One region of the Streptomyces sp. A0592 genome, then DNA from elsewhere that is predicted to be linked to it. Evidence: riboswitches for the same ligand, from Rfam matches in the RefSeq annotation. Region 1 holds a riboswitch; the other holds the start of a gene.

Region 1 (7,473 bases):
GCGGATCGTCCTCGTAGGTCCGCACGGCCGTGGCGAGGGTTTCCCCCCAGGACGGCGTGGGCGGCTTGACGCCGACTCCGAGGAAGCTCAGCGCCGCCTCGGTCAGCACGTTGGTGGGGATCATCAGCGTCGCGTAGACCGTGATGGGCGCCACCAGGTTCGGGAGCAGTTCGCGGAAGAGGATGTAGAAGCGGCCCGCGCCGAGGCTGCGCGCCGCCTCGACGTACTCGCGCTCGCGCAGCGAGAGGGTCTGGCCCCGGACGATGCGGCCGATGTACGGCCAGCCGAAGAAGCCGATCACCAGCACCAGGACGGCGATGCGCAGGCCCGAACCCTCGAAGCCCCAGAGCTTGTTCGGGATGACCGAGATCAGCGCGATGATGAAGAGCAGCTGCGGGAAGGCCAGCAGCAGGTCCATGACCCGGCTGATCGCGGCGTCGACCCAGCCGCCGAAGTAGCCGGCGACGATGCCGAAGAAGGTGCCCAGCGAGACCGCCACGAAGGCGGACAGGAAGGCCACCAGCAGCGAGATCCGGGCGCCGTAGACGATGCGGCTGAAGACGTCGCGGCCGTTGACCGGCTCGACGCCGAGCAGGAAGTCGCTGCTCATGCCACCCCAGTCGCCGAGCGGCAGGCCCAGCAGCGGGTCGAGCAGGTCCTCGTGCAGCTCCTCCGGCGGGTGTCCGAAGGCCTTGACGATCAGCGGCGCGAAGATCGCGACGAGGATCAGCAGGAGCACGATGACACCGCCGGCCAGCGCGACCTTGTCTCGCTTGAGGCGCAGCCAGGCGATCTGCCACGGCGAGCGCCCCTCGATCGCCTTCTGCGGAACGTCGGGGGCGGCCACGGCCGCGGGCTCGGCCGCGCTGGTGTCGTGCAGTGGTGCCGTCATCGTGGTGGGGACCCCTCTCGGCCGACGGTGGCCGGCCCATGCCCGCCGCTGTGGCGGCTTGGTTCAATCGGCGTCGCTGGTGCTGCGATTGGCGAGAAATGTGCCGGAAGTGCACGTGAAGAGCTGGCGCTTGTGAGATGGACCGGCCTTCGGTGGGGGGAGTCTTCAACGCCCTCTCAGCCACCCGCCAGACCCCCCGGGGATGTGATGCGCAACCGTGATCTGCGCCTACACCTTCCGTTATCCGAACCGCCAGACCTGTTGAGCGGTGAAACACCGCGCGTTCGGCGCGGAACGGACATCTGGCCCAACTGCCCTTTCGAGCATGGATCTTGGTTCTATTCAGTGGATATGCCGAAGGCCGCACCGGTGGGACCGGTACGGCCTTCGAGATGGATGTCTCCATATGCGAATGTCGTGCGGGATGTCGCGCCGAAGGTCGCGCAGGAGCTCGCCGCAGCTCTGCGGACCCCCTGCGGGCCGGATCAGTACGCCGGCGCCTGGCCCTCGCGGTCGTAGAAGGGGCGCGTCTGCGCCCGCAGCCACATCGCCACGGGATCGTGCTCGTCCGCCAGCGCCACGGTGCACACCGGGACGCCCTCGGGGACCGCCCCGACCGACTGGCGCATCATCTCCCGGACGGACTCCAGCGCGGGCGCGGAGGCGTCGTACAGGTCGAGCCCGACGGCGAGGTACGGCGACCCGAGCGCCGGCTGCACCCAGGCGCGGCGCAGCGACCGTACGGCCGGCGTGCGGTGCGCGTGCTGGGTCAGCAGCCCGTAGAACTGCGGGAGCTCGATGCTGGGCTCGGACAGCCGCAGCGGGCCCGCCGGCATCCGGTCCAGGCCGGTCGCGATGCGGCGCAGGTCCGCCCAGGGGACGCCGAGGCCGCCGCCCTGGGCGTGCGGGTTGAGCCACAGCCCCCAGCGGTCCGGGTAGAGGGCGCGGGCGATGTCCCGCCCGGTGACCACCTCGTAGCCGCGGTTCCAGCCGCTCGCGGCCAGCTCCTGGGGGGAGGTGACGCAGGGCGCGTAGCCGAGCCCCTCGACCTCCATCCCGCCGTACTGGGCGTCCGGGGACCCCGGCTGCCCCTGCCACAGCAGCATCCACAGCCGGCCCTCGGAGAGGGCGTGCAGCATTGACTCGTAGCTCTCGTAGCGCCCGGGGGTCACCTGGCGCATCATGTGCTCGACCTGCCCGGCCGCGGCCGTGCCTGACGCACTCACCCGGTACCCCTCTTCGTCCGCCCGTCGCTCCACGCGTGCCTCACCCGGGCCGGCGCTCATGCGTGCGGCCAGGAGATGTAACCAGCTTAAGCGGCCCTACGGGAGGTAGAAGGGGCGTACGCGCTCACGAATCCAGTCCGTGACCGGGTCCTGGGCCGCGTCCAGGAGGATCAACTGCACCGGCCACGGCGCCGGAACACGGCTCAGGGCCCGTCCGAGCGCCTCCATCGGGGCCTCCCGCATCTGCGGCTCCCATCCCACCAGGCGGACACCGATGAACAGTTCCGGGGCCCCTCCCTCGACGCTGGCGAGGCAGCGGTGCGCCGCGGCGACGACGCCGGTGGCGCGGAACTCCTCGGCGGCGGCTGCCAGGAAGTCCACCGGGTCCTCCTGCCAGTCCGGCTCGAAGAGCCGTACGCGGCCGCCGGTGGCGGTTGCGTCGAGCGGGCTGCCGCCGGTGCGGCAGAGCTCCGCGACGGCGGGCGGGGGCAGCGGTACACCGACGGCGCCCTCCGGATTGACCGCGATGCCGAGCTGCGGGGGAAGCCCCCGGGCGAACTCGACCGCCGGGGCCACCGCGAAGTCCATGCCGGGGCCGACGCAGGCGAGGAACTGGGCCTCGGAACTGTAGACGGGCACGTACGCCGCCCCGCCGATGTCCATGGTCGGCAGGTCCAGGCCGGCCGTGTCGGGGCCGGCGCCGCCCGGCAGGGGCACCCACACCTGGCTGCGTCCGAGCACCTCCAGGATCCGGCCTCCTGCGTCCGGCTGCCCGAGCGCCGCCCCGAGCACCTGCTCCAGCTCATTCCCCGGCCAGCCGCTGCCCTGCATCTGCCCCTGCCCCTGTCTGGTCCCGCGCGCGCGGTTCCGCGCGTGTCGCCCCGCAGGGTACCGGCCGCCGGGCGGACGGCGGCGCCGGGGATGCGGGTGCGGCCGGTCCGGCGGTCAGCCGTGGAAGCCGATCCCCGTCACGGCGGCGGCCGAGCGGCGGTCCAGGAGGGTCGCCGAGGCGCAGCCGGCCGGCGGGCGGCCGGCCTCTGCGTCGCGCAGCAGTCGGCCCACTGCGCCGCGGTGGCGGGCGAAGGCGTAGGCGGACACCCCGCGGCCCCGCGCGGCCTGGCCGGAGAGGGCCTCCTCCGGGCTGCTGTCCAGGAGGAGCAGGTGCAGCTCCCGGCCCCGGCGGCGCGCGGCGGCGGCGAGCAGGCCGCGCACCCAGCTCTGGGTGCCGCAGTCGTGGACGACCACGGAGGCGCCGGAGCGCAGGATCCGGTAGAGCCCCCAGTAGTGCGCGGCGCGCACGAGCGGGCGGTACACCGCGTACGGCAGCCGGGCGGGCATCCGGCGCTCCCAGCGCTCACGGGTGTCCTGGGAGTCGACGGCCCCGCCCTCCGGCGCGGCCCGCTTGATCAGCGTGGTCTTGCCGCCGCCGGGCAGGCCGGAGACCACGACGATGTCGCCCTCGGCGAAGCCGAGCCGCCGGGGTCCGTGCAGAGCGGGGCCGCGCAGGTCGCGTACGAGGCCGAGGCCGCCGTCCGCCGCCCTCCTGCGCTCGCGCGGGCCGCGCCGCTGCGCCGGCACCGCTTCCACGGTTCCCGTCGTCGTCACCACTCCGAATCTCCGCACAGTGTTCGCCTCCCCCGAATCGGGTCACCGGGACCCTTGCCCACTGAGTGTAAAGAGACGGTAATCGGCATGTCCGGTTCCGTTCTGCCCGCTCGGATGGGCGTACGAACTTTCGGACCCCGACCCCCGATCTCGGACATGGCGTGCAATGATGTGCGCCATCTGGACCAACTGCATACCGGCCGCTTGAATCCGCGCGGGAGAGTCCCGGCACGCCGCAAGGCCGTGCGCGGGCGCCGAAGGAGCAAGAACCTCCCTTGAATCTCTCAGGCCCCGTACCGCGTGGATGAGGCAGATCTGAAAAGCGAGCTGCGCGGCAGCTCCACCCAAGGTGCAAGTCGGTGAGACCGGCGATCGGACGATCGGCGGAACTCTCGGCGAACCTCTCAGGTTCCGATGACAGATGGGGAGGAACGTCCTCGTCATGTCATGTCGATGCCCTGGGACCCGGGAGCCACACCCATGAGCACTGCCCCCCGCCTGACCGCCCTCGATGCGCTGCACCGCTCGCTCGGTGCGACCATGACCGACTTCGCGGGCTGGGACATGCCGCTGCGGTACGCCAGCGAGCGCGACGAGCACAACGCCGTACGCACCAAGGCCGGTCTCTTCGACCTGTCGCACATGGGCGAGATCACGCTGACCGGCCCGGAGGCCGTCAAGGCCCTGGACCACGCGCTGGTCGGCAACATCTCCACCGTCGGCGTCGGCCGCGCCCGCTACACGCACATCTGCCAGGAGGACGGCGGGATCGTCGACGACCTGATCGTCTACCGCCTCGGTGAGACCGAGTACATGGTCGTCGCCAACGCCTCCAACGCCCAGGTCGTCCTCGACGCCCTGACCGAGCGCGCCGCCGGCTTCGACACCGAGGTCCGCGACGACCGCGAGGCGTACGCGCTGCTCGCGGTGCAGGGCCCGGAGTCCCCCGGCATCCTGGCGTCGCTCACCGACGCCGACCTGGACGGCCTCAAGTACTACGCGGGCCTGCCGGGCACCGTCGCGGGCGTGCCCGCGCTGATCGCGCGTACGGGCTACACGGGCGAGGACGGCTTCGAGCTGTTCGTCTCCCCCGAGCACGCCGTGGAGCTGTGGCAGGCGCTCACCAAGGCCGGCGAGGGCGTCGGCCTGGTACCGGCCGGCCTGTCCTGCCGCGACACCCTGCGCCTGGAAGCGGGCATGCCGCTGTACGGGCACGAGCTGACCACCTCCCTGACCCCGTTCGACGCGGGTCTGGGCCGGGTCGTGAAGTTCGAGAAGGAGGGGGACTTCGTCGGCCGCGCCGCCCTGGAGGCCGCCGCCGAGAAGGCCGCGACCAAGGCGCCGCGCAAGCTGGTCGGCCTGATCGCCGAGGGCCGCCGCGTCCCGCGCGCCGGCTTCCCGGTCGTCGCCGGCGGCAAGGTCATTGGTGAGGTCACCTCGGGCGCCCCGTCCCCGACGCTGGGCAAGCCGATCGCGATGGCGTACGTGGACGCGGAGCACGCCGCGCCCGGCACCTCCGGCGTCGGCGTCGACATTCGCGGTACGCATGAGCCGTACGAGGTCGTCGCGCTGCCGTTCTACAAGCGGCAGAAGTAACCCTCCGCGCACGACGTCCGCCGTACGGGTGCCCGTACGGCGCCGTCTCAGTACCCAAGACCGCAGTTCGTATCCACTCCCCCGCATCCAGGAGAATCAGGTCATGAGCACCCCCGAGAATCTGCGTTACACCAAGGAGCACGAGTGGCTGTCGGACGTCGTGGACGGCGTCGCGACGGTCGGCATCACGGAGTTCGCGGCCAACGCGCTCGGTGACGTCGTCTACGCCCAGCTCCCCGAGGTCGGCGACACCGTGACCGAGGGCGAGACCTGTGGCGAGCTGGAGTCGACCAAGTCGGTCAGCGACCTGTACTCCCCGGTCTCCGGCGAGATCGTCGAGGCCAACCAGGACGTCGTGGACGACCCGTCGCTGGTGAACTCCGCCCCCTTCGAGGGCGGCTGGCTCTTCAAGGTCCGCCTCTCGGAGGAGCCCAAGGACGTGCTCTCCGCCGAGGAGTACACCAAGCTCACCGCCGGTAACTGACCCCAGGGGATCCTGATGTCCGTACTGAACACCCCTCTCCACGAACTCGACCCCGACGTCGCCGCAGCCGTCGACGCCGAGCTCGTGCGCCAGCAGTCCACCCTGGAAATGATCGCGTCGGAGAACTTCGCTCCGGTCGCCGTCATGGAGGCCCAGGGCTCGGTCCTCACCAACAAGTACGCCGAGGGCTACCCGGGCCGCCGCTACTACGGCGGCTGCGAGCACGTCGACGTGGTCGAGCAGATCGCGATCGACCGCATCAAGGCGCTGTTCGGCGCCGAGGCCGCGAACGTCCAGCCGCACTCCGGTGCGCAGGCGAACGCCGCCGCGATGTTCGCGCTGCTCAAGCCGGGCGACACGATCATGGGCCTGAACCTGGCCCACGGCGGTCACCTGACCCACGGCATGAAGATCAACTTCTCCGGCAAGCTCTACAACGTGGTCCCGTACCACGTGGACGAGACCGGCGAGGTGGACATGGCCGAGGTCGAGCGCCTCGCCAAGGAGTCCAAGCCGCAGCTGATCGTCGCCGGCTGGTCCGCCTACCCCCGCCAGCTGGACTTCGCCGCCTTCCGCCGCATCGCGGACGAGGTCGGCGCGTACCTGATGGTCGACATGGCGCACTTCGCCGGCCTGGTCGCCGCGGGCCTGCACCCGAACCCGGTGCCGCACGCCCACGTCGTGACCACCACCACGCACAAGACCCTCGGCGGTCCGCGCGGCGGTGTCATCCTGTCGACGCAGGAGCTGGCCAAGAAGATCAACTCCGCGGTCTTCCCCGGTCAGCAGGGTGGTCCGCTGGAGCACGTGATCGCGGCCAAGGCCGTCTCCTTCAAGGTCGCGGCCTCGCCCGAGTTCAAGGAGCGCCAGGAGCGCACCCTGGAGGGTGCGAAGATCCTCGCCGCCCGTCTGGTCCAGGACGACGTCAAGGCCGTGGGCGTGGACGTCCTGACCGGTGGCACCGACGTGCACCTGGTCCTGGTCGACCTGCGCAACTCCGAGCTGGACGGCCAGCAGGCCGAGGACCGCCTCCACGAGGTCGGCATCACGGTCAACCGCAACGCCATCCCGAACGACCCGCGGCCGCCGATGGTCACCTCGGGTCTGCGGATCGGTACGCCGGCCCTGGCCACCCGCGGTTTCGACGCCGAGGCCTTCACCGAGGTCGCCGAGATCATCGCGCAGGCGCTGAAGCCGACGTACGACGCCGACGGCCTCAAGGCGCGCGTCTCGGCGCTCGCCGCGAAGTTCCCGCTGTACCCGTCGCTCTAGAGACGGGCGTGGAAGGGTCCGGCCTGGTCAGCGCACTGGGCCGGACCCTTCCCCTTTTCCCGCGGCTCCCGGCGGCGCGGCCACCGGCACCGTCCCGCCGCATCGGTGTCACGCGCGCCACTCCTCCCGCAGCCGGGGCGTTCACCGCGCCGCGTTAAGCTCGTCTGTCGGACATAGTCCGAACAATCCCCTCCTGCCCCCTCCCACCCCACGAGCAGACAAGGGAGTCCGCCACCGTGGCCATCTCCGTCTTCGACCTCTTCTCCATCGGCATCGGTCCCTCCTCCTCCCACACGGTCGGTCCGATGCGCGCCGCGCGCATGTTCGTGACGCGGCTGAAGAAGGACGGGGTGCTCGCCCAGACGGCCTCCGTGCGCGCAGAGCTCTTCGGCTCCCTC
Region 2 (7,473 bases), on a different contig from region 1:
CCGCTCCAGCACCTGGGCATTCACCATTCGCGGCAAACCGTCGGTTCCCGCGAGATTCAACTCGATCTCCAGCCCCATCATGTTCTTTGGGCGGTCGAACCTCTTCTCCGCCAGAAGTCGCTCCAGTCCCTCCAGACACTCGTGGAGTTTCCTTCGATACCGCTGCCGATCGGACAGGTCGAATCCGCCCGCCACGACCTTCTCCCCCATCGAAGCGTCCCTCCTCGAGTGGGCCTGGCCCGGGGCACCCAGGCGCGCGTTACGGTCGATGATGCCCCGGCATCGTGATCCATAACGCGGAGGAGGCGTGCGTGGCGCGGAGCGCGCGCCGGGTTGGCCGAAGGGCGCTTCGGCACATTCACCTGGCAAGTCGCCTCATGCAAATTCATCTTGACATTTGCCCGCCCCTGAAAACAGGTGCTTTCCAGCCGAGCCCCCTTCCGGTAACCTCCGAGGTCAGCGCGGCACGTTCGCGCACATCCGGCATGAATGCCATGTCAGCGGGACCGGTAAGCGCCTTGTCGGCAATAGGCGGGACAGCTAGCCGAAACACTGCGTGAACACATGTCGTATAAACTCCGCAAACGAGGCAGAGAGTTGGCGCGCGGCCATTGCCCCTCGGCCCCCCTCTGGCCCCAGAATGCGACAGCGCCGTCCCGCACCTGCCCCCCGTCCCACAGGTCTCCCAAGTGAGAGGCGACCCACCATGCCGCTGCATGTCCCCCCGGCTCCCGCACCCGCCCTGCGCAGCGTCCTCGCGGCACTCGGTTCCCCCACCGCCGTCCACGAGGCGCACACTCCGGCCCTGCGCGCCATCCAGGGGCCGCTGACCGCCGAACTCCCCCTTCCGGTGCACGTCCTGGACCGGCTGAACCTCTCGGACCTCGCGTCCGCCGGCCGGCCGCCCCGCACCCGGCTCGTCGGCTGGCGGTTCCTGATCCGCAGCGGGGACCGCCACGTCGCGGCGGCCGACACGCGGCTGACGCCCGACGGCTGGGCCTTCTCGCACTTCTTCGAGGGCCCCTACGTCGCCGCCACCGAGCGCGCCCTGCGCCAGGCCGAGCTGCTCGCCACCGGCTACCAGCCCCGGCTGCTCTCCGTACCGGAGCTCTACATGCTGACGCTGTGGCTGCACGGGGCCGTGGGCGCGGACGCCGCCGCCGGACTGCCCGCCGGCGAGGACCTGCTGGTGCCGCTGGCCCCGGCCCCGCCCGGCATCGCCGCGTACCGGCCGCATCCGGTCTCGGAACTCCTGCCCGTGCTGACCCACCGGCTCACGCCCGCGACGGCGCCGGTCCCGCCGTCGCTGGCCGCGCCGGCCGCCTGACCCGATTCGCCCATTCGGCCTAGTCCGCCCGGGCCACTCGCGAACCATCCGAAATGACAGGGGAGTTGGCCTGAACCGCCCGCACGAGTGATGCGTCATCAATCCATGAGGACAGCTGCCGGGAAATCCCTGCGAAGCGGCTGTCGTGGGGGAACACTGATGGCAAGCGCCCCGCTGCTGCGGGGATGACCCAGGGGGACGGCCATGAACCCGGTACCGAGCCGTAGCACACAGACCACACCGCAGCGAAAGAACGCATCCATGTGCCAGCACCAGCCAGCCTGCCCGTCTGCCGAATCCGCCGACCGGGAGGCCGCTCGCCCGGTGGCCAACCACCCGGAACAGGGCTGGAGCCTGCTGTGCAACGGCGTCCTGCTCTTCGAGGACACCGGTGAGCTGCTGCCGGACGGGCAGATCATCGCCCCGCACCGCCCGCTCGCGGCGGCGTAGACGACGTAGGACGACGAAGGGGCCGGCCGGGGAGAGTCTCCCGGGCCGGCCCCTTCGTCATGTCACTCGGCGGGCGTCAGTGACGAGCGCCTCAGTTGTCGTACTCGTCCAGCGGCGGGCAGGAGCACACCAGGTTCCGGTCGCCGAACGCACCGTCGATGCGGCGCACCGGCGGCCAGTACTTCTCGGCGGCCGTGACCCCGCCCGGGAAGACGGCCTCGTCCCGGGTGTACGCGTGGTTCCACTCGCCGCCCAGCGAAGCCGCCGTGTGCGGGGCGTTGGCCAGCGGGTTGTCGTCGGCCGGCCACTCGCCGCCCGCGACCCGCTCGATCTCGCCGCGGATGGCGATCATCGCGTCGCAGAAGCGGTCGATCTCGGCGAGGTCCTCGGACTCCGTCGGCTCGATCATGAGCGTTCCGGCGACCGGGAAGGACATGGTCGGTGCGTGGAAGCCGTAGTCGATCAGGCGCTTGGCGATGTCGTCCACGCTGACGCCCGTGGCCTTCGACAGCGGGCGCAGGTCGATGATGCACTCGTGCGCGACCAGGTTGCCCGGGCCGGTGTAGAGCACCGGGTAGTGCGGCTCCAGGCGCTTGGCGATGTAGTTGGCGCCGAGCACCGCCACCTGGGTGGCGCGCTTGAGGCCCTCGCCGCCCATGAGGCGCACGTACGACCAGGAGATCGGCAGGATGCCGGCCGAGCCCCACGGCGCGGCCGAGATCGGGCCGACGCCCGTCTCCGGGCCGGCCGTCGGCTGCAGCGGGTGGTTCGGCAGGTACGGGGCGAGGTGCGCCCGGACGCCGACCGGGCCGACGCCCGGGCCGCCGCCGCCGTGCGGGATGCAGAAGGTCTTGTGCAGGTTCAGGTGCGAGACGTCGCCGCCGAAGTGACCCGGCTTGGCCAGGCCCACCAGGGCGTTCAGGTTGGCGCCGTCGACGTAGACCTGGCCGCCGGCCTCGTGCACCTGGGCGCAGATGTCGGCGACGTGCTCCTCGAACACACCGTGCGTGGACGGGTACGTGATCATCAGCACGGCGAGCTCGTCGCGGTGCTGCTCGATCTTGGCGCGCAGGTCGTCCGCGTCCACCTCACCGTCGTCGGCGGTCTTGACGACGACGACCTTCATGCCCGCCATGACGGCGCTGGCGGCGTTGGTGCCGTGCGCGGAGGACGGGATGAGGCAGATGGTGCGCTGCTCGTCACCGTTCGCCCGGTGGTAGGCGCGCACGGCCAGCAGACCGGCGAGCTCACCCTGGGAGCCGGCGTTCGGCTGGATGGAGACCTTGTCGTAGCCGGTGACCTCGCAGAGTCGTTCCTCCAGCTCGTTGATGAGCGTGAGGTAGCCCTCGGCCTGCTCCACCGGGGCGAAGGGGTGCAGCTGGCCGAACTCGGGCCAGGTCACCGGCTCCATCTCGGTCGTCGCGTTGAGCTTCATGGTGCAGGAGCCCAGCGGGATCATGCCGCGGTCCAGCGCGTAGTCCTTGTCCGAGAGCTTGCGCAGGTAGCGCAGCATCGCGGTCTCGGAGCGGTGCTGGTGGAAGACCGGGTGGGTCAGGACCGCGTCCGAGCGCAGCAGGCCCTCGGGGAGGGTGTCCGCCACGGTCTCGTCGAGCGCCTCGATGTCGGCGGTGACGCCGAAGGCCGCCCAGACGGCCTCGATGTCGGCGCGCAGCGTGGTCTCGTCACAGCTGATGGAGACCAGGTCGGCGTCGACCTGGTGGAGGTTGACCCCGCCCTCGCGCGCGGCGGCGACGACCTCGGCCGCACGGCCCGGGACGCGGACCGTGATCGTGTCGAAGTAGGAGCCGTGCACGGTCTCGACCCCGCCGGCGCGCAGACCGGCCGCGAGCAGCGTCGCGTAGCGGTGGGTACGGCCGGCAATCGTCCGCAGGCCGTCCGGGCCGTGGTAGACGGCGTACATGCCGGCCATGACGGCGAGCAGCACCTGCGCGGTGCAGATGTTGCTGGTGGCCTTCTCCCGGCGGATGTGCTGCTCGCGGGTCTGCAGGGCCAGGCGGTACGCCTTGTTGCCGTCCGCGTCCACCGAGACGCCGACGAGGCGGCCCGGCAGCGAGCGGGCGTGCTTGTCCTGGACGGCCATGTAGCCGGCGTGCGGACCGCCGAAGCCCATCGGGACGCCGAAGCGCTGGGTGGTTCCCACGGCGATGTCCGCGCCGAGCGCGCCCGGGGACGTCAGGAGGGTCAGGGCGAGCAGGTCGGCCGAGACGGTGACGATGGCGCCGAGCTCGTGCGCCTGGTCGATGACCGGCTTGATGTCCCGGACGGCGCCCGAGGCACCCGGGTACTGGAGCAGGACGCCGTAGACGCCGCGCTCGGCGATCTCGGCGGGGATGCCGTCGGAGAGGTCGGCGACGACGACCTCGATGCCGATCGGCTCGGCGCGGGTCTCGATGACGGCGACGGTCTGCGGCAGGGCGTCGGCGTCGATGAGGAAGACGTTGCCCTTGACCTTGCCCACGCGGCGGGCCAGCGTCATGGCCTCGGCTGCCGCGGTGCCCTCGTCGAGCAGGGAGGCGCCCGAGGTCGGCAGGCCGGTGAGGTCGGCGACGACGGTCTGGAAGTTCAGGAGGGCCTCGAGGCGGCCCTGCGAGATCTCCGGCTGGTAGGGCGTGTACGCCGTGTACCAGGCCGGGTTCTCCATGACGTTGCGGAGGATCACCGGCGGGGTGAAGGTCCCGTAGTAGCCGAGGCCGATCATGGGGGTGAGGACCTGGTTGCGGTCGGCGAGCGAGCGCAGCTCGGCGAGCACCTCGGCCTCGGTCCGCGCCTCGGGCAGGTCGAGCGCGTCGGCGGTCTTGATCACATCCGGGACCGCGGCGGCGGTCAGTTCGTCCAGGGAGCCGTAGCCCACGTGGGCGAGCATCTTCGCCTGCGCCTCGGCATCCGGGCCGATGTGGCGCTGTTCGAAGGGGATGCCTCGCTCCAGCTGGGAGAGCGGAATGCGGTTGGCGGTCATGTACGGAGGCCTCCTGGTCATATGACCTGCGAGGGGCACCACGGCGCGGGCACCCGGACGGCCTCCCCCTCTGTCATCTGCACCTGAGAGTTTCACCGGAGTCACGGGGGTATCCCGAGAGATCCGGCTTTCACCGTCGGTGAGGAGGGGGACCGGCACTGCGCGCCCGGTACCCGCCCTGCTTTCCAGAGTGGCCTCGTCCATGCGGTACGTATGCCTGAGAGATTCCGGGGAGGATTTGCTCCTTCGGCGCCTCCGTCTTGCTCACTCGGAGGACTCTCCCGCACAGGGTCGACAGCCGTCACCCAGACTACCAGCGGGGTTCAAGGGGCTCCCCGAGTGGCCTCCACTGCGGAAATGCCCTTCTGTAGTCATTACGGAGCAGTTGCGACCAATTGGAGGGACCGTGCAGACCGACATCGATCCGCGCAGCCTGATCGGCCGCAAGGCGTTCGACCGCAACGGTGCCAAGATCGGCACCATCGACGAGGTCTACCTCGACGATGCCACGGGTGTCCCGGAATGGGCCGCCGTCCGCACGGGCCTGTTCAGCCGGGACGCCTTCGTCCCGCTGGAGCCGAGCGAGATGGTCGGCGAGACCCTGCGGGTGCCCTTCGAACGCTCCCTCATCAAGGACGCACCGGACTTCGGCGTCGGCCGCCACCTCTCTCCCGAACAGGAGCTCCAGCTCTACCACCACTACGGCCTGGACACGACCCTTCCGTCCGACTTCCACCGCGACTTCGGCCGCCTGGCGGGCGACGACGGCTGACACCCCGGCGCCGCCGGCGCCCCCGGCACCACTCCTAGTCCGTGTCCCCCACCAGCGGCAGCGGGTCGGACGGCTCCAGCTCGGGGTCGTCCACCCGGAAGGTCCGCACCCGGCCGGGCTCCGATCCGGGCTGCTCGAACCGCACGGTCACCCGGCCGACCCCGCTGCCCTGCACCCACCCCGGCCCGTACACGACGTGCCGTACGTCGCTCCCGGCCGCCCAGCGGCGCTCGGGAGCCTCCTGCGACTCAGCGGGCTGCTCCGCCCCCTCCTGGGCCCCCGCACCCCCGTCGGCGGCCGCCGGCGCGGCTCCCCCGGCCGTGCCGGCCGTACCGCCCTCCTCTGCCGCCGCCTCCGCCTCGGCCTCCGCCTCGGCCTCCGCCTCGGCGGCGAGCGACTGCGCGAAGAGGTCCTCCTGCGTGTAGTCCGCCAGACCGGTCACCCCCACCCCCAGCAGCCGCACCCCGCCCGTGGTGTCCACCGCCTCCAGCAGCCGCGCGGCGGCCTCCCGGACCACCGCCGCGTCGTCCGTGGGCCCGCGCAGCGTCTCGGACCGCGTCAGCGTGGAGAAGTCGTAGCGCCGCACCTTGAGCACGATCGTGCGCCCCGAGTGCCCGGATCCCCGCAGCCGCTGCACACACCGGTCGGCGAGCCGCTGCACCTCGCCGCGGATCCGCACCCGGTCGTGCAGGTCCACGTCGAAGGTGTCCTCGACCGACACCGACTTCGCGTCCCGCTCAGCGACCACCGGCCGGTCGTCCAGCCCCAGCGCCATCCGGTACAGCCCCGTGCCGTGCGCGCGGCCCACCATCCGGACCAGCTCGTCCTCACCGGCCTCGACCAGCTCCCCCACCGTGGTGATCCCGGCACGGCGCAGGTGCTCCCCCGTGGCCGGCCCCACGCCGGGCAGGGTCCGTACGGACATGGGTGCGAGCAGTTCCCGCTCGGTCCCGGGCTCGATCAGCAGCAGCCCGGCGGGCTTGGCCTCCTCGGAGGCCACCTTGGCCAGCATCTTCGACCCGGCGAGCCCCACGGAGCCGCTGAGCCCGGTGGCGGCCCTGATGTCGGCCCGCAGCCGCTCGCCCGTCGCCCGGGCCGAACCCGCGTCGAAGGCGACCCCGCCCGCCTCCAGGTCGACGAAGGCCTCGTCCAGGCTGAGCGGCTCCACCAGCGGGGACAGCTCCCGCAGCATGGCCATCACCACATCGCTGACCCGGCGGTAGAGCGTGAACCGAGGGATCAGGTAGGCGCCGTTCGGGCAGAGCCGCCTGGCCTGCGCCGTGGGCATCGCCGAGTGCACCCCGAACCGCCTGGCCTCGTACGAGGCCGTGGCGACGACCCCGCGCGGCCCGAGCCCGCCGACGATGACGGGCTTGCCGCGCAGGCTCGGCTTCGACGCCTGCTCGACGGAGGCGTAGAAGGCGTCCATGTCCAGGTGCAGGATGGTCGGAGCGGCTCTCACAGCACCGATGCTGCCCTACGCCACTGACATTCCGGCCGCTCGGCCGACCCGCTCAGACGGCACGGTTGCGGCGGGCCGCCAGCTCGTCCGTCGGGTTGTGCCCGACCAGGGTCTCGCCGGTGTCCACGCGCTCCCCGTGCAGCTGCGACAGCGCGCTCTGCACGTCGCGCCACACCACGCCCACGGCGATGCCGAAGACGCCCTGGCCGCCCTGGAGGAGGCTGACGACCTGGTCCGGCGAGGTGCACTCGTACACGGTGGCGCCGTCGCTCATCAACGTCATCCGCTCGAGGTCCGCGAGGTCGCGGTCGTGCAGGTGCTGCACGGCGGTGCGGATGTTCTGCAGCGCCACACCGGTGTCCAGGAAGCGCTTGACGATCTTGAGGACGACCACGTCGCGGAAGCTGTAGAGGCGCTGTGTCCCGGAGCCGTACGCGGGCCGCACGCTGGGCTCCACCAGCCCGGTGCGTGCCCAGTAGTCCAGT

Evidence for each region. A riboswitch is a leader RNA that binds a small molecule or an ion and turns the genes downstream of it on or off. The one in region 1 is predicted to bind glycine.
Region 2: another riboswitch for glycine. It lies ahead of gcvP (aminomethyl-transferring glycine dehydrogenase); the one in region 1 lies ahead of gcvT (glycine cleavage system aminomethyltransferase GcvT).

The regions. Positions count from the first base shown of each region.
Region 1 covers NZ_SSBM01000022.1:55,339-62,811, forward strand. Annotated here, with positions in the region: gene E6U81_RS26765 (ABC transporter permease) at 1-892, opposite strand, end outside; gene E6U81_RS26770 (enhanced serine sensitivity protein SseB C-terminal domain-containing protein) at 1,378-2,118, opposite strand; gene E6U81_RS26775 (enhanced serine sensitivity protein SseB) at 2,215-2,949, opposite strand; gene E6U81_RS26780 (AAA family ATPase) at 3,064-3,696, opposite strand; glycine riboswitch at 3,929-4,032, shown strand; gene gcvT (glycine cleavage system aminomethyltransferase GcvT) at 4,204-5,319, shown strand; gene gcvH (glycine cleavage system protein GcvH) at 5,423-5,803, shown strand; gene glyA (serine hydroxymethyltransferase) at 5,819-7,075, shown strand; gene E6U81_RS26800 (L-serine ammonia-lyase) at 7,312-7,473, shown strand, end outside.
Region 2 covers NZ_SSBM01000036.1:52,464-59,936, forward strand. Annotated here, with positions in the region: gene E6U81_RS32765 (glutamate-cysteine ligase family protein) at 1-210, opposite strand, end outside; gene E6U81_RS32770 (hypothetical protein) at 707-1,327, shown strand; gene E6U81_RS32775 (DUF5999 family protein) at 1,589-1,777, shown strand; gene gcvP (aminomethyl-transferring glycine dehydrogenase) at 1,869-4,754, opposite strand; glycine riboswitch at 4,950-5,048, opposite strand; gene E6U81_RS32785 (PRC-barrel domain-containing protein) at 5,149-5,526, shown strand; gene E6U81_RS32790 (DNA polymerase IV) at 5,561-6,988, opposite strand; gene E6U81_RS32795 (MerR family transcriptional regulator) at 7,041-7,473, opposite strand, start outside.